DNA from 2 places in the Streptomyces sp. NPDC059247 genome. Region 1 is predicted to be linked to the other one. Evidence: predicted binding sites of a transcription regulator. Region 1 holds the regulator's gene; the other holds the start of a gene.

Region 1 (8,371 bases):
CTCTCCCGTCAGGACCGACCGCGTCACCGGTCGGCGCTGGCCGCGTCACCGGTCGGCACCGGAAGCACCACCAGCCGCCACCGCCGTCACCGTCCGGGACCCGAAGCCTCGCCGGTCAAGGCCGGAAGCCTCACCGTCCGGAGGGGGCCCGCCCGGAGGGGCCCGGCCGGGCCCCCTCATCCGGTCCCGACCCCGCCGCACCCGGCCCCCGGCCGGACCCCGTGTCCGTCAGCTCCAGCGGCCCGTGCGGGCCAGGACGAGGGCCGTCGCCGCGGTGCCCGCCGTGGAGGTGCGCAGGACGCTGCGGCCCAGCCGGTACGGCTTCGCCCCGGCCGCCTCGAACGCGGCCAGTTCGTCCGGTGAGACGCCCCCCTCGGGGCCGACGACCAGCACGATCGAGCCCTTCGCCGGGAGGTCGGCGGTGGCGAGCGCGCCGCTCGGGTGCGCCCGGTCCTCGTGCAGCACCGCCGCGAAGTCGGCCTCCGCGAGGAGCGCGGCGACCTGCTTGGTCGTCATCTGGTCCGCGACCTCGGGGAACCGGGTGCGGCGCGACTGCTTCCCGGCCTCGCGCGCGGTGGACCGCCATTTGCCGAGCGCCTTGAGGCCCCGGTCGCCCTTCCACTGGGTGACGCACCGGGACGCGGCCCACGGCACGATCGCGTCCACCCCGGTCTCCGTCATGGTCTCGACGGCGAGTTCGCCCCGGTCGCCCTTGGGGAGCGCCTGGACGACGGTGACGCGCGGCTGCTCCTCGGGGTCCTCGTGGACCTCGTCGACGCGTACGGTCAGCCGGTCCCGGTCCTCGGCGGCCAGCACCACGCACGCGGCCCAGCGGCCCCGCCCGTCGACGAGGACGAGTTCCTCGCCCGCCCGGAGCCGCTTCACGGAGACGGCGTGCCGTCCCTCGGAGCCGTCCAGGAGGAAGCTCCCGGGGCCGGGAACGGTCTCGACGACGAAGACGGGTGCGGTCATGGCGTGCTCCTGTGGGCCTGCTGGGCGAGGGCGGTGTCGAGTTCGGCGGCCAGCACCTCGACCAGGCGTCCGGCGGGGAGGTCCCGGGCGAGACGGTGGCCCTGACCGGCCCACAGGGCCATGCCCTGGGCGTCCCCGGTGGCGGCGGCGGCCTTGCGGAGCGGCGCGGTGAGGTGGTGGATCTCGGGGTAGGCGGAGGGGGCGTACGGCCCGTGCTCGTGCAGGAAGCGGTTGACCAGACCGCGCGCCGGGCGTCCGGTGAAGGCCCGGGTGAGGGCGGTCCGGGTGAACAGCGGGTCGGTCAGGGCCGCCTTGTGCAGCCGGTGGGCGCCGGACTCGGGGCAGGGCAGGAAGGCGGTGCCGAGCTGGGCTGCGTCCGCCCCGGCGGTGAGGACGGCGGCGATCTGCGCGCCCCGCATGATCCCGCCCGCCGCCACGAGCGGCAGGGGGACGCTCTCGCGGACCTGGGTGAGCAGGGCGAGCAGTCCGGTGCCGTGGGCGTCGTCGTCGGCCGGGTCGTCGCGGAAGGTGCCCTGGTGGCCGCCCGCCTCGGTGCCCTGGACACAGACGGCGGCGGCCCCGGCGTGCTGCGCGACGAGGGCCTCCTCGACGGAGGTGGCGGTGACGATCGTGTAGGTACCGGCACGGGCGAAGGAGGCCAGGACCTCGGGCGCGGGGCAGCCGAAGGTGAAGGAGACGACGGAGACCGGGTCCTCCAGGAGGATGGCCAGCTTGGCGTCGTAGGCGTCGTCGCGGCTGTCGTCGGTCTCGCCGAGCGGGGTGTCGTACCAGGTGGTCTCGCCCGCCAGTTGGTGACGGTAGACCTCGACGGCGGCGGGATCGGCGGGCCTGCCGGTCCCCGGCAGGAAGAGGTTGACGCCGAAGGGGCGGGCGGTGAGCCCGCGGACCTGCTTGATCTCCTGGTAGAGGCCGCCGGCCGTCTTGTAGCCGCCGGCCAGGAAGCCGAGGGCCCCGGCCTCGCAGACGGCCCCTACCAGCTCCGGACAGGAGGCGCCACCCGCCATGGGGGCCTGCACGATCGGGTACCGAGAGAGATCGTTCAGTGCGGTGGTGGACATATGGGCATCGTGTCATGCCCCTGCTCCGGCGCCGAATCCATGAGCGGCACCTCGATCCGTGAGCGGCACCTCCACCGGACACGGCTCCGGACACGGCTACAGGCACGGCTACGGGCACGATTTCGGGCACGATTTCGGATACGGCTCCTGACACGGTTTCGGACACCGCTCCGGATACGGCCGAGGGCGGCTTCCGGTCCCCCGGATGCCGCCCCTCGCCCGTACCGGCCGGATGTTCCTACCGGCCGTTGAACGCGTCCTTCAGGCGGGAGAACAGCCCCTGCTGCCCCGGCTGGAACTGGCCGGTCGGCCGCTCCTCGCCGCGCAGCTTGGCCAGCTCGCGCAGCAGCCGCTCCTGCTCGGCGTCCAGCTTGCCGGGGGTCTGCACCTCGACGTGCACGATGAGGTCACCGCGTCCGTTGCCGCGCAGATGGGTGATGCCGCGCCCGTGCAGCGGGACCGACTGGCCGGACTGCGTACCGGGCCGGATGTCGATCTCCTCGATGCCGTCGAGGGTCTGCAGCGGCACCTTCGTGCCCAGCGCGCCCGCCGTCATCGGGATGGTGACCGTGCAGTGCAGGTCGTCGCCGCGCCGCTGGAAGGTCTCGTGCGGGGTCTCGTGGATCTCGACGTACAGGTCTCCGGCGGGGCCGCCGCCGGGGCCGACCTCGCCCTCGCCCGCGAGCTGGATCCGGGTGCCGTTGTCGACACCGGCCGGGATCTTCACGGTGAGGGTGCGCCGGGAACGGACCCGGCCGTCGCCCGCGCACTCGGGGCACGGGGTCGGGACGACGGTGCCGAAGCCCTGGCACTGCGGGCAGGGGCGGGAGGTCATGACCTGGCCCAGGAAGGACCGGGTGACCTGGGAGACCTCGCCACGGCCGCGGCACATGTCGCAGGTCTGCGCGGAGGTGCCCGGTGCGGCGCCCTCGCCGGAGCAGGTCGTGCAGACCACCGCCGTGTCGACCTGGAGGTCCTTGGTGGTGCCGAAGGCCGCCTCGTTGAGGTCGATCTCCAGACGGATCATGGCGTCCTGGCCGCGCCGGGTCCGCGAACGCGGCCCGCGCTGCGAGGCCGTGCCGAAGAAGGCGTCCATGATGTCGGAGAAGTTGCCGAAGCCACCGGCTCCGAAGCCGCCCGCGCCCCCTCCGCCGGAAGCCGACAGCGGGTCGCCGCCCAGGTCGTAGACCTGCTTCTTCTGCGGGTCCGAGAGGACCTCGTAGGCGGCGTTGATCTCCTTGAATCGTTCCTGCGTCTTCGGATCGGGATTGACGTCCGGGTGCAGCTCGCGGGCGAGCCTCCGGAAAGCCTTCTTGATCTCGTCCTGGGACGCGTCGCGGCGCACGCCGAGCACGGCGTAGTAGTCCGTGGCCACTACGACTCCGCCAGGATCTGTCCGACGTAACGTGCCACTGCGCGTACCGCTCCCATCGTTCCGGGGTAGTCCATGCGGGTCGGTCCGACCACGCCGAGTTTGGCGACTGCCTCGCCGCCCGAACCGTAGCCGACCGAGACGACGGACGTGGAACTCAGTCCCTCGTGGGCGTTCTCATGCCCGATACGTACGGTCATGCCCGATTCCTTGGCCTCGCCGAGCAGCTTGAGGAGCACGACCTGCTCCTCAAGGGCTTCGAGCACCGGCCTGATCATCACAGGAAAATCGTGTCCGAAGCGGGTGAGATTGGCGGTGCCGCCGATCATCAGCCGCTCCTCGTGCTCCTCGACCAGGGTTTCGAGGAGGGTCGCGAGCACGGTCGAGACCGTCGCCCGGTCCTCCGCCTCCTCGAACGACTCGGGGAGGTCCTGCACCAGCTGCGGCACGTCGGCGAACCGGCGGCCGACGACCCGGCCGTTGAGCCGGGACCGCAGATCGGCGAGCGCGGTCTCCCCGAAGGGCGCGGGGCAGTCGACGACCCGCTGCTCGACCCTGCCGGTGTCGGTGATGAGCACCAGCATCAGACGGGCGGCGGCCAGCGAGAGCAGCTCCACGTGCCGCACGGTCGAACGGGTCAGCGAGGGGTACTGGACGACGGCGACCTGACGGGTCAGCTGGGCGAGCAGCCGGACCGTGCGGCCGACGACGTCGTCCAGGTCGACCGCGCCGTCGAGGAAGTTGTGGATGGCCCGGCGCTCGGGCGTCGACAGCGGCTTCACCCCGGCCAGCCGGTCGACGAAGAGCCGGTAGCCCTTGTCCGTGGGGATGCGGCCCGCGCTGGTGTGGGGCTGCGCGATGTAGCCCTCGTCCTCCAGGACGGCCATGTCGTTGCGGACGGTGGCGGGCGAGACGCCCAGCCTGTGGCGCTCCGTGAGCGCCTTGGACCCGACGGGCTCCTCCGTCCCGACGTAGTCCTGGACGATGGCCCGCAGCACCTCGAGCCTGCGTTCGCTGAGCATCGTGCACACCTCCAGCTGCCGTCGTCGTTCCGGTTGCTCCGCTTTTGGCACTCGACCGGTCCGAGTGCCAGAGATCCCCGGCCAGTGTACGGCGGCGGGCGTCGCTCCTGGCAAGGAGGCGGCGCCCCCACCGGTTAGCGTCGCCGCATGGACGTCGAATGGGAAGCGTACGGATGGGAGCGTCTCGCGGACGGGGTGGGCCGCAGACGGCTCCCCCGCTGGGACGCCACGGTCGGTCTCGTACTGGGAGAACGGGCGGTGCTCCTGTACGACACGGGGTCCTCGCTCGCCGAGGGGGCCGGGCTGCGGGCGCAGGTCGCGGGCCTCACCGGCGGCCGGGGAGTGACGCACATCGCACTGGGCCACCCCCATTTCGACCATGTGCTCGGCACGGCGGTGTTCGCGGGCGCCGAGGTGTTCGGCGCGGTCGGCACGGACGAACTGCTCCGCCACCCCCGGGAACGGGAGGCCCTGCTCGCGGACGCCGTGCGGCACGGGCTCGACCCGGCGGAGGCGGCGGAGGCGGCGGACGTCCTGGTGGCCCCCCGGCACGTGGTCTGCGGCGAGTGGACGCTCGACCTGGGCGGTCGCCAGGTCCTCCTGGCGAACGTGGGCCCCGGGCACACCGGCCACGATCTGGCGCTCCTGGTGCCCGGCGAGCGGGAGGTGGTGTTCTGCGGCGACCTGGTCGAGGAGTCGGGCGAGCCGCAGGCGGGCCCGGACGCGGTCCCGGCGCGCTGGCCGGACGCGCTGGACCGGCTGCTCGCCCTCGGCGGCGAGGACGCGGTGTACGTGCCGGGGCACGGGGCGGTGGTGGACGCCCCGTTCGTGCGACGCCAGCGCGAAGAACTGGCACGGCGGTTCTCCGTGGCCTAACGTCGCCCGAATGCGCAGCTACAACCCGGATCTGACGCCCCCTTGGAAGAGGTCGGCCCCCGTCCCCGAGGTCCCGGCCGACCCGGACCTGGTCGTCGAGGAGGTCACCACCGGCTTCTGCGGGGCGGTGATCCGCTGCGAGGCGGGCACGGTGACCCTGGAGGACCGCTTCGGCAAGCACCGGGTGTTCCCGCTCGACCCGCGCGGCTTCCTGCTGGAGGGCCGGGTGGTGACCCTGGTCCGCCCGGTCTCCGCGGCCCCGGCGCGCCCCGCGCGGACGGCCTCCGGCTCGGTCGCCGTGCCGGGGGCGCGGGCCCGGGTGGCGCGGGCGGGCCGGATCTATGTGGAGGGCCGTCACGACGCCGAGCTGGTGGAGCGGGTCTGGGGCGACGACCTGCGGATCGAGGGCGTGGTCGTGGAGTACCTGGAGGGTGTCGACGACCTGCCGGCGATCGTGGCGGAGTTCGGCCCGGCCCCGGACGCCCGGCTGGGCGTCCTGGTGGACCACCTGGTCCCGGGCTCGAAGGAGTCGAGGATCGCGGCCCGGGTGACCTCTCCGGACGTCCTGGTCGTGGGCCATCCGTACGTCGACGTCTGGGAGGCGGTGAAGCCGTCCTCCCTCGGCATCCCGGCCTGGCCGACGGTCCCGCGCGGCCAGGACTGGAAGACGGGCGTGTGCCGGGCCCTGGGCTGGCCGGAGAACACGGGGGCGGCCTGGCAGCACGTCCTGTCGAGGGTGACGAGCTACAAGGACCTGGAACCGGAGCTGCTGGGCGCGGTGGAACGACTGATCGACCACGTGACCGTGCCCTGAACTCCGGTGGGCGCGCCGTGACGGCCGCCGCCCCGCCCCCGCCCGCACGCGGCGGAGGTGTTCCGCCGGTCGGTCCGTCCGCACGGCCGTACGGTTCCGGCAGCCCGCGACAGCGGAGGTGAGGCCGCCGCCGGAGGTCGCCCCGCCGACGGGATCACGGCCGCCGCCGGGCGCCGCCCTCGCTCAGTCCACCAGGTCCCGGACCACCGCGTCGGCAAGCAGCCGTCCCCGCAGGGTCAGGACGGCCCGCCCGTCCGCGTAGGGGCCGGGGTCGAGCAGCCCGTCCGCCAGGGCCTTCCGGGAGGCGGCGAGTCCGGCGGGTCTCAGCAGCTCCAGGGGGCAGCCCTCCCTGAGCCGCAGTTCGAGCAGGACCCGCTCCACCCTCCGGTCCTCGGCGGGGAGCAGCTCCCGGCCCGCCCCCGGCGACTTCCCGGCGGCGAGGGCGGACGCGTACGCTCCCGGGTGCTTCACGTTCCACCAGCGGACCCCGCCCACGTGGCTGTGCGCGCCCGGTCCCGCGCCCCACCAGTCGGCGCCCCGCCAGTACAGCTCGTTGTGGAGGCAGCGCCCGGCCTCCGAGGTGGCCCAGTTGGAGACCTCGTACCACGCGAACCCGGCCCGGGAGAGGACGTCCTCGGCGATCAGGTACCGGTCGGCGTGGACGTCGTCGTCGGTCATGGGGACCTCGCCGCGCCGGATGCGGCGGGCGAGCTGGGTGCCCTCCTCGACGATCAGGGCGTAGGCGCTGACGTGGTCGGGGCCCGCGCCGATGGCCGCTTCCAGGGAGGCCCGCCAGTCGTCGTCGGACTCACCGGGCGTGCCGTAGATCAGGTCCAGGTTGACGTGGTCGAACCCGGCGGCGCGCGCCTCGGCGACACAGGCCTCGGGCCGGCCGGGCGTGTGGGTGCGGTCGAGGACCTTCAGGACGTGCTGCCGGGCGCTCTGCATCCCGAAGGAGACGCGGTTGAAGCCGCCCGCCCGCAGTTCCGCGAGGTAGTCGGGGCCGACGGACTCCGGGTTGGCCTCGGTGGTCACCTCGGCGTCGTCGGCGAGCCCGAACTCCTCCCTGACCGCCGCCAGCATCCGGACGAGGTCCCCGGCGGCGAGCAGGGTGGGCGTGCCGCCGCCGACGAACACGGTCCGCACCGGGCGGGGGTCGTCGCCGAGCACCTTCCGGGCGAGCCGGATCTCCTCGACGACCTGTCCGGCGTAGTTGTCGCGGGAGGCGAGCACGCCTCCGGTGCCGCGCAGCTCGCTCGCCGTGTAGGTGTTGAAGTCGCAGTAGCCGCAGCGGGTCGCGCAGTACGGCACGTGCAGATAGAAACCGAGCGGCCGTTCCCCGGCCCCTTCGAGGGCGTGCGGGGGCAGCGACCCGTCGTCGGGCACGGTCTCACCATCGGGCAGTACGGAAGGCATGGCCCCATTGTCCCGTACCGCCCGGAGTCGGCGCCCGCCCCTGTGGACGGACGGGCGCCTGTGGACAACCCGGTCACCCCTGGACACGGCCGACCACGGCCGCCGACCCCGCTGTGGGCCCGGCTGTCGGGCCCTCCAGGACGGCCCCGGGACACCCGGGAGCACGCCCGGGACGACCGCCCAGGCGTGCTCCCACGCCCCGAGGGCCGGGGCCGGAGGCCGGGGCGGTCAGGACTCCCGGGAGCCCGCGTACATCTCCTCGATGAGCGTCCTGTACTCGCGCTCCACCACCGGCCGCTTCAGCTTCAGCGAAGGGGTGAGCTCGCCGTGCTCGATGTCGAGGTCGCGCGGCAGCAGCCGGAACTTCTTGATCGTCTGCCAGCGCTGGAGGCCCTCGTTGAGGCGGTCGACGTAGCCCTGGACCATCCTCACCGTCTGCGGTGCGGCGACGATCTCGGCGTAGGTGCGGCCCGCGAGGTCGTGCTCGGCGGCCCAGCCGAGGAGGGTGGGCTCGTCGAGGGAGATCAGCGCGGTGCAGTAGTTCCGGTCGGCGCCGTGCACCAGGATGTTGGAGACGAACGGGCAGACGGCCTTGAACTGGCCCTCGACCTCGGCCGGCGCGATGTACTTGCCGCCGGACGTCTTGATCAGGTCCTTCTTGCGGTCGGTGATCCGCAGATAGCCGTCGGCGGACAGCTCGCCGATGTCTCCGGTGTGGAACCAGCCGTCGGACTCCAGGACCTCGGCGGTCTTCTCGGGCAGCCCGTGGTAGCCCTCCATGATGCCGGGGCCGCGCAGCAGGATCTCGCCGTCGTCGGCG
Region 2 (8,371 bases), on a different contig from region 1:
GTGTTCATCCCGCACGACCTGGAGCAGGGCAAGGTCGTCATGGCCGCCGTGTACGGCGGTGAACTCGTCGCCATCGAGGGCAACTACGACGACGTCAACCGCTTCTGCTCGGAACTCATCGGCGACCCGCTCGGCGAGGGCTGGGGCTTCGTCAACGTCAACCTCCGCCCGTACTACGGCGAGGGCTCCAAGACGCTGGCGTACGAGATCTGCGAGCAGCTCGGCTGGGTCATCCCCGACCAGCTCGTCATCCCGATCGCCTCCGGCTCCCAGCTCACGAAGATCGACAAGGGTCTCCAGGAGCTCATCAAGCTGGGCCTCGTCGAGGACAAGCCGTACAAGATCTTCGGTGCTCAGGCCGAGGGCTGCTCCCCGGTCTCCGCCGCCTTCAAGGCCGGTCACGACGTGGTCCGCCCGCAGAAGCCGAACACGATCGCCAAGTCGCTGGCCATCGGCAACCCGGCCGACGGCCCCTACGTCCTCGACATCGCCCGCCGCACCGGCGGCGCCGTGGAGGACGTGAACGACGAGCAGGTGGTGGACGCGATCAGGCTCCTCGCCCGCACCGAGGGCGTCTTCGCCGAGACCGCGGGCGGGGTGACCGTCGGCGTCACGCGCAAGCTCGTCGAGAACGGGCTCATCGACCCGAACCTCACCACGGTCGTCCTCAACACCGGTGACGGGCTCAAGACCCTGGACGCGGTGGCCGACACCGCCCAGGCGACCACCACCATCCGCCCGAGCCTGGACGCGTTCCGCGACGCCGGCCTGGCCCTCTGAAAGGTTACGAAGACATGGCCGTGAACGTCCGCATCCCCACCATCCTCCGCACCTACACGGGCGGTCTCTCCGAGGTCCAGGCCGAGGGCGGGACCCTCGCCGAGGTCATCGCGGACCTGGAGAAGAACCACACGGGCATCGCCGCCCGCGTCCTGGACGACCAGGGCAAGCTGCGCCGCTTCGTCAACGTCTACGTGAACGACGACGATGTGCGCTTCGAGCAGGGCCTGGAGACCGCCACCCCGGCGGGCGCGGGCGTCTCGATCATCCCGGCGGTCGCGGGCGGCTGCTGATCCCCATCTCCCTCGAATTGCCCCCTCCGCGACAATAAGCGGAGGGGGCAATTCTATATGGTTGAGCGCGGTAGAGTTGGGGAAGTCCCCTCCGCTGCTCATGCCGGACGCATATGAGAATGCGTCCCTGCGCGACAAGAAGCAGCCAAAGTGTGTGCGCATTGTGTACCTTCTGCGCGCTTTGCCGGGCCCGAGTTGCCCCGTAACCCAGGGGAATATCCCCAATTCTTCTTTCAGCCGCGCCCAGAATTCTCGCTCGAATGACCTGTTGCAGAGGGCAGTTGGACAGATACATTCAGCCGCGGTCGACGCGTTCCGGCGCAGGGTCTGACCCGGGTCCGTGAAGTGCGGGCCCGCGCAAGGGCCAGTAATAGGGGAGTTAGGCATGGCTCAGGGCACCGTCAAGTGGTTCAACGCGGAGAAGGGCTACGGCTTCATCGCGGTCGACGGTGGTGCGGATGTATTCGTCCACTACAGCGCGATCCAGATGGATGGCTACCGCAGTCTCGAAGAAGGACAGCGAGTCGAGTTCGAGATCTCGCAGGGCCAGAAGGGTCCGCAGGCGGACATGGTCAAGCTCGCCGTCTGAGCACGGCGCGATCGGCCACTGACGCAACGCCGTCGAGGGGGCCGCATCCCCGCAAAGGGATGCGGCCCCCTCAGGCGTTTCCGGACGCCTGTGGGGGATGCGGTCCCCCCTCGGGCTTTGCCGGACGCCTGCGGGGATGCGGCCCTCTCGGGCGCTTCCGGACGCTGCGGGGACGCGGCTCGCTCGGGCTTTGCCGGACGCCTGTGAGGGATACGCCCCCCTCGGGCTTCCCGGACGCCCGTGCGCCCGCGCTCCCGCCCCGGAGCGCGCCCCCGCTCCCGCCCGGCGCCCCGGGCGCCCTCCCTTTCGCCAGGGCCCGGGGCCCGGGCCCCGGGCCCGTACGCCCCGCGCGGCTCGTGGACCTCCGTCCCCGGCTCCCGCCGCCCGCCGCCTGCCCGTTCCCCCTCTTCCCGTGCCCCTCGGGTGCTCCCGCGCGCCCTTCCGGGGGCCCCTCGCGCACCCCTTCCACGCCCCTTCCCCGCCTCTTCCCCGCCTCTTCCCCCATGTCCCGATCATCGAGAGTCGCTTGCACTCTCCTAGGTCGAGTGCTAATCATTGGCGTTAGCACTCGGCAGGTGAGAGTGCTTACGAGGATCGGGCAGACGAGGTCGCCGTCCGGGTGGGGCAAGGAACCACGCGGAACCACGGAGGCCGTCCGTCGCGGGCGTCGGCGCGGTCCTGGAGCGTTATCCACCCCATGTCCGGGAGGACCACTTCACATGGCCAAGATCATCGCGTTCGACGAGGAGGCCCGGCGCGGTCTCGAGCGCGGCATGAACCAGCTCGCTGACGCCGTCAAGGTCACCCTCGGCCCCAAGGGCCGCAACGTCGTCCTCGAGAAGAAGTGGGGCGCCCCCACGATCACCAACGATGGTGTCTCCATCGCCAAGGAGATCGAGCTCGAGGACCCGTACGAGAAGATCGGCGCCGAGCTGGTCAAGGAAGTCGCCAAGAAGACGGACGACGTCGCCGGCGACGGTACGACCACCGCCACCGTCCTCGCCCAGGCGCTCGTCCGCGAGGGTCTGCGCAACGTGGCCGCCGGTGCCAACCCGATGGCCCTCAAGCGCGGTATCGAGAAGGCCGTCGAGGCCGTCTCGGGCGCCCTGCTCGAGCAGGCGAAGGATGTCGAGACCAAGGAGCAGATCGCTTCTACGGCCTCCATCTCCGCCGCCGACACCCAGATCGGCGAGCTCATCGCCGAGGCGATGGACAAGGTCGGCAAGGAAGGCGTCATCACCGTCGAGGAGTCCCAGACCTTCGGTCTGGAGCTGGAGCTCACCGAGGGTATGCGCTTCGACAAGGGCTACATCTCGGCGTACTTCGCCACCGACATGGAGCGCATGGAGTCGTCCCTCGACGACCCGTACCTCCTGATCGTCAACTCCAAGATCTCCTCCGTGAAGGACCTGCTCCCGCTCCTGGAGAAGGTCATGCAGTCGGGCAAGCCGCTGCTGATCATCGCCGAGGACGTCGAGGGCGAGGCCCTGTCGACCCTGGTCGTCAACAAGATCCGCGGCACCTTCAAGTCCGTCGCGGTCAAGGCTCCGGGCTTCGGCGACCGCCGCAAGGCGATGCTGAACGACATCGCCATCCTCACCGGCGGCACGGTCATCTCCGAGGAGGTCGGCCTCAAGCTGGAGAACGCGGGCCTCGACCTGCTGGGCCGCGCCCGCAAGGTCGTCATCACCAAGGACGAGACCACCATCGTCGACGGTGCCGGTGACAGCGACCAGGTCGCCGGTCGGGTGAACCAGATCCGCGCCGAGATCGAGAACAGCGACTCGGACTACGACCGCGAGAAGCTCCAGGAGCGCCTGGCGAAGCTGGCCGGCGGCGTGGCCGTCATCAAGGCCGGTGCCGCGACCGAGGTCGAGCTCAAGGAGCGCAAGCACCGCATCGAGGACGCCGTGCGCAACGCGAAGGCGGCCGTCGAGGAGGGCATCGTCGCCGGTGGCGGTGTGGCCCTGCTCCAGGCTTCCTCGGTCTTCGAGAAGCTCGAGGCCGACCTCGCGGGCGACGAGGCCACGGGTGCGAACATCGTGAAGCTGGCCCTTGAGGCCCCGCTGAAGCAGATCGCCGTCAACGCCGGTCTCGAGGGTGGCGTCGTGGCGGAGAAGGTCCGCAACCTGCCCGTCGGTCACGGTCTGAACGCCGCGACCAACGAGTACGTCGACCTCATCGCCGCGGGCATCATCGACCCGGCGAAGGTGACGCGCTCCGCGCTGCAGAACGCCGCGTCGATCGCCGCGCTGTTCCTCACCACCGAGGCCGTCATCGCCGACAAGCCGGAGAAGGCGTCCGCGCCCGCCGGTGGCGGTATGCCGGGCGGCGACATGGACTTCTGATCCTCCGGGATCGGTGGTTCGTCGCTGACGCGAAGAACGGAACGAGGGCGGCACCCCCACGGGGGGTGCCGCCCTCGGGCGTTCCGTCCGCCCGCCGCTCCCGGAGGGCGGCGGGCGGACGGGTCAGCGCACGTCGATGTAGTCGGCCCACGGGGTCTGCCCGTGGAAGTGCGTGGCGTCGCCGTAGTACCGCAGGCGCCAGGAGCCGTCGACGGTCGCCTTGGCGCGGAGCGAGATCCTGCCGTTGGCCGCCGACCGGCCGCTGGCGACCTGACGCCAGGCCGTCGAGCCCTTCGCCTGGAACTGCAGGACCACGGTCCCGTTCCCGTACGTCCGCCAGGCGCCGCCGACATGGTGCTGGAGCGTGCCCGTCGTGGTGACGAGGGCGCCCTTGCGGACCGGCTCGGGACCGGTGTCCGCGTTGATGATCCGGGCCTCGGAGCGGGCGAGGCGGAAGACCCCGCTGACGGCCCCGTCGAAGAAGTCCGACTGCGGGTGCCGCAGCCGGTAGTAACCGCCCCGGCTGGTGGCCGTGACGGTCGTGGAGTAGTAGTTGCTCGCCCAGCCGGTGGCGATCTTCCGCCAGCCGGTCCGGCCGTCGGGCGAGACCTCCAGGTAGACCGCCTGGGTGTCGAAGTAGGCCTGGGAGTCGTAGACGGCGCGGAGCGTGCCCGTCGCGGTGACCTTGCCCTCGTTCGTCAGGACGCGCGAGCCCAGCAGGAACTTGGCCTCCTGGGGGTGCGCGAGCGGTCCGACGACATTGGTGGTGAACCTCTGGTACGGGTCGACCGGGGTGACCGACCAGCCCCCGGCGCGCTGCCCCGGGAGGGCGGGGATCTTCCCGGTGAAGCGCCCGTCCGCGTCGGTGGTCACGATCTTGGAGAAGGCGGTGGTGGCGACGTGGGTCCAGTCGGGGCCGACGCGGACCTGCTGGCCCGCGAGGGGGGCGCCGTTGTTCTGGGGGTCGGTCATCCGGCCGGTGACGACGGCTTCCTGGCCGGGGACGACCCTGGCCCGGTCGGCGCGCGCGGTCACGGCCACGGCGTGGGAGCGCCAGGTGTAGAGGTTGCGGTCGAACGAGAGGTTCCCGCGCACCTCTTCGCTGTTCTCGGCGTAGGAGACCCGGAACACTTCGCCGGGCCGGACGTCGGTGTACGCCTCGCCGGTGAACTCGCCGGTCTCCGAGGTGACGGGCGACTGCGCGGGGGTCTCCACGGGGGCGGTCCGCCGGATGTCGACCGTGCGGCCGGGAAGGGGCACGAGGTCGCCGGAGCCGGGCTGGACACCGGTCAGGGTCCCGGTGGGGACGGTGGTGCGGTCGTCCCAGCCGGGCTGGGAGAGGCTGAACGCCAGCTCCGGCCTGAGCGTGAAGTCGAGGACTCCCGCGTCGGCGCGGGTGTGGCGGTTGCCGCGCGAGTCGACGGCGGTGACGTCGATGGCGTACCGGCCGAGGGAGGGCAGCGTGCCGCCGTCCTCGGTCAGCTTCAGCGGCGTGTACGAGAGCCCGAACCGGCCCTTGTCCCAGGTGTATTCGGGGACGGCGGGGACCTCGATGACGGTGTCGCCCCTGCGGAGGGTCGCGGAGACCTGGGTGACCGTGGTGCCCGGGGCGTCGGTCCAGGCGCTCACCCGGAAGGAGCCGCGCTGGGCGGCCTCGGTGACGGCGGGGCCGATGCCGATCGGGGACGGGGAGGCGGCGGCCGTCACCGGGGCGGTGGCGCCGAGGAGGAGGCCCGCGGCCAGGGTGGTGGTGAGGGTCGCGGCGAGCGGGACGGAGGTCCGGCGGCGGTCAGCGCGCATCGATGTACTTGTCCTTCGTCTCGCTGTAGAACCAGCCGTTCGCGGACTGCTTCACCATGGCCCAGGTGCCGTCGCCGTAGTTGGTGGCGCGGAAGCTGAAGGAGCCGTTGGCGCCGGTGGTGATGTTCCGGGTCACCCAGTACCACTGGAAGTCGCCCTTGGGCTTGAACACGAGGGTCACCTTGGCGCCCTTGAGGGGCTTCCAGACACCGCCGGTCTGCTGCTGGAGGGTGCCCGAGACGGTCATCTTGGAGTTGACCGAGGGGCGGGCGGGGGTGATCGAGAAGGCCGAGAACCGGGTCGGGATGCGGCCCAGCCTGATGCTGCCGGTGGTCTTGGTGACGAACTGGTCCGTCTCGTAGTGGTGCAGCCGGTAGAGGGCGTTGACGTAGGCGCCCGAGGTGGTCTCGAAGGCGCAGTGGCCGCCGCCGCTCTGCGCCTTGGCGGTGGCCAGGTTGCGCCAGGTGCGGCCGTTGTCCACGGACGCCTGGAGGTGGACGGGCTCGTCGTAGCAGCCGCGCTGGGTCGCCATCCGGCCGGTGGCCGAGAGCTTGCCGTACTCGTCCAGGGTGATGCGCCAGTTGGTGAACGAGAACGGCTGGGGGACGGCGATGCCCCCTTGGTCGAAGGCGGTGGTCGTGTAGTACACCGAGGGCGCCAGGTACGTGTAGACCTGGGTGGTCGAGGTGGCGCGGGCCGGGAAGGAGAAGGTGCCGTTGGCCGCCGAGGTGCCCCGGCCCATGACCCCGTGGGTCGTCAGGGAGTGGTACGGCGGCTGGGAGGAGCCGCTGACGAGGGGCGCGCCCGCGTAGGGCTTCCAGCCGTCCTCGGTCAGCCGTTCGACGCGGCCGGTGACGGTGACGTTGGTGTTCACCGGGACGCGCCACTTGTTGAGGTTCGCGTAGATCCGGTAGGTGGTCTTCTCCACCTCGACCTCGGGGACGGCCGAGGGCCGGTTGGCCACCGTGTCGGCGGAGGCCGGGACGACGGTCGCGGTACCGCCGCCGATCTTCGCGTTGGGGGTGAACGGCAGCGAGAAGGTGCCGTCGGCGCCGGTGGTGGCCCGGCCCTTCAGGACCTTCCAGTCGTCGGCGTGGGTGTCGAGGGCGACCTCGACGGTGGTGCCGGCCGGGGCGGGCGTCACCGCGCGGGTGACCGGGTCCCAGGTGGTGGCCGTCCCGGACAGGACGACCTTCCGTTCGGTGAGGCTGGTGGTCTTCCGGTCGAAGGAGAGCCGGGAGACCCCGGTGTGCCGCTTGTGCTCGTACGTGCCGCCGGTCCACCGCTGGACGGTGCCGCCGGGCTGCCGGTACTCGACGAGGACCGGGTACGTCCCGTAGGGGGTGCCCTCGGGGAGCCGCGGCGCGGTGGCGCTGGTCTGTCCGTAGGGCAGGCCCGCGTCGGTGTCGGTCATGCGGTGTGCGAGGTCGTCGGTCGTGGCGAGCACGGCGGCGCCGGGCGCGGTGGAGGCCAGCACGCTGGCCTTGATCCACAGCGGGCTGCCGCTGATCTGGACGCCGATCCTGGCGTCGTCGGTGGTGAAGGTGCCGGACACGTCGGCCGCGTAGGCGGCCGGGGCGTGGACGACGGCGGGCGTGACGACGCCCGCCGAGAGTGCGAAGACGGCTGCGGCACGCACGAAGGCGCGCGGAAGCCTGCGCTGAGAGCGCGGCAAAGGGGACCCCCCACAGGTCGGGATGGCGGCATCGCCGGGAACCGGGCGGCCGCGTGGCAGAACTGTAGCGCTGACGTGTTGAACGTGTTCACTTGGTGGACGCGAGTGCCGGAAGTGCCGGAAGCGTCCCCTTGGCGGGGCGGCTCGGGGCGGGCCCGGCCGGGCCGCTCACACCGCCCTGAGCAGGGCCTCGGCGATCGGTTCCCCGGTGCGTCGGGCGCGCGCCAGGCCCGCCTTCACCTCGGAGAGGGTACGGGGACGGTGACCGGGTCCGCCGCAGCAGGACTTGTGGAAGCGGATGCCCGAGTGGAGCACGACCGAGAGGGCCCGCCAGGCGGAGACGTCACGGCGCTTGGGCGGTGCGAAGGCGGAACCCGCGTGGATGAGGACGCGCGCGCAGCGCGGACACCGCCGCTCGCGCTCCGGACCGTACGTCTGCTTGTACGAGGCGCGGCACGGCAGACAGACGTACGAGGTCTTGGCGTGGCCCATGGCGCCAGAGTAGGAGACCGGGGCGGGGGAGGCTCGCGGTTTTCCTGGCGGGGGGCGGCGAGGGCGGCGGGGACGCCGGGTGCGGCTGCTGGACGGCCGGGTCCGGGACCCGTACGGGAGTGCCCGTACGGGAGTCGCCTGGAGGGGGTACCAGTACGGGAGTGCCCGTAAGGGAGTGCCCGTACGGGTGCCTCCGGGCCCGGCAGGCAGGGGGCCGGGCCGGGCGCGGTCAGGCCGGGGGTGCCAGTAGTGCCGGGTCCTGGCCCGCGCGCCGGAGGGCTTCCGCCACGAAGCCGTTCGCCTTCAGTTCCTCGACGGTGGCGCGGAGGAACGCGAGCGTCCCCGGCGCGCGGCCGGTCGTCGTGCCGACCGCCTGCCGGATCTCCATGAACCG

Evidence for each region. The regulator HrcA, encoded in region 1, represses chaperone genes, less so after heat shock. The targets are predictions, from matches to a motif close to TTNGCACTCNGNNNNNCNGAGTGCNAA.
Region 2: a site for HrcA is predicted at 2,188-2,214, ahead of groL (chaperonin GroEL). Genes of this name have one in related genera too.

What each region holds. Positions count from the first base shown of each region.
Region 1 is NZ_JBHYZW010000009.1:151,736-160,106, forward strand. Features, by position in the region: gene ACFXGN_RS18650 (16S rRNA (uracil(1498)-N(3))-methyltransferase) at 229-972, opposite strand; gene ACFXGN_RS18655 (nitronate monooxygenase) at 969-2,051, opposite strand; gene dnaJ (molecular chaperone DnaJ) at 2,290-3,426, opposite strand; gene hrcA (heat-inducible transcriptional repressor HrcA) at 3,426-4,445, opposite strand; gene ACFXGN_RS18670 (MBL fold metallo-hydrolase) at 4,593-5,321, shown strand; gene ACFXGN_RS18675 (DUF3097 domain-containing protein) at 5,332-6,135, shown strand; gene hemW (radical SAM family heme chaperone HemW) at 6,319-7,551, opposite strand; gene ACFXGN_RS18685 (AMP-dependent synthetase/ligase) at 7,780-8,371, opposite strand, start outside.
Region 2 is NZ_JBHYZW010000022.1:29,486-37,856, reverse strand. Features, by position in the region: gene thrC (threonine synthase) at 1-780, shown strand, start outside; gene ACFXGN_RS27905 (MoaD/ThiS family protein) at 795-1,073, shown strand; gene ACFXGN_RS27900 (cold-shock protein) at 1,459-1,662, shown strand; gene groL (chaperonin GroEL) at 2,382-4,010, shown strand; gene ACFXGN_RS27890 (hypothetical protein) at 4,134-5,810, opposite strand; gene ACFXGN_RS27885 (hypothetical protein) at 5,800-7,449, opposite strand; gene ACFXGN_RS27880 (deoxyxylulose-5-phosphate synthase) at 7,654-7,977, opposite strand; gene ACFXGN_RS27875 (transporter substrate-binding domain-containing protein) at 8,207-8,371, opposite strand, start outside.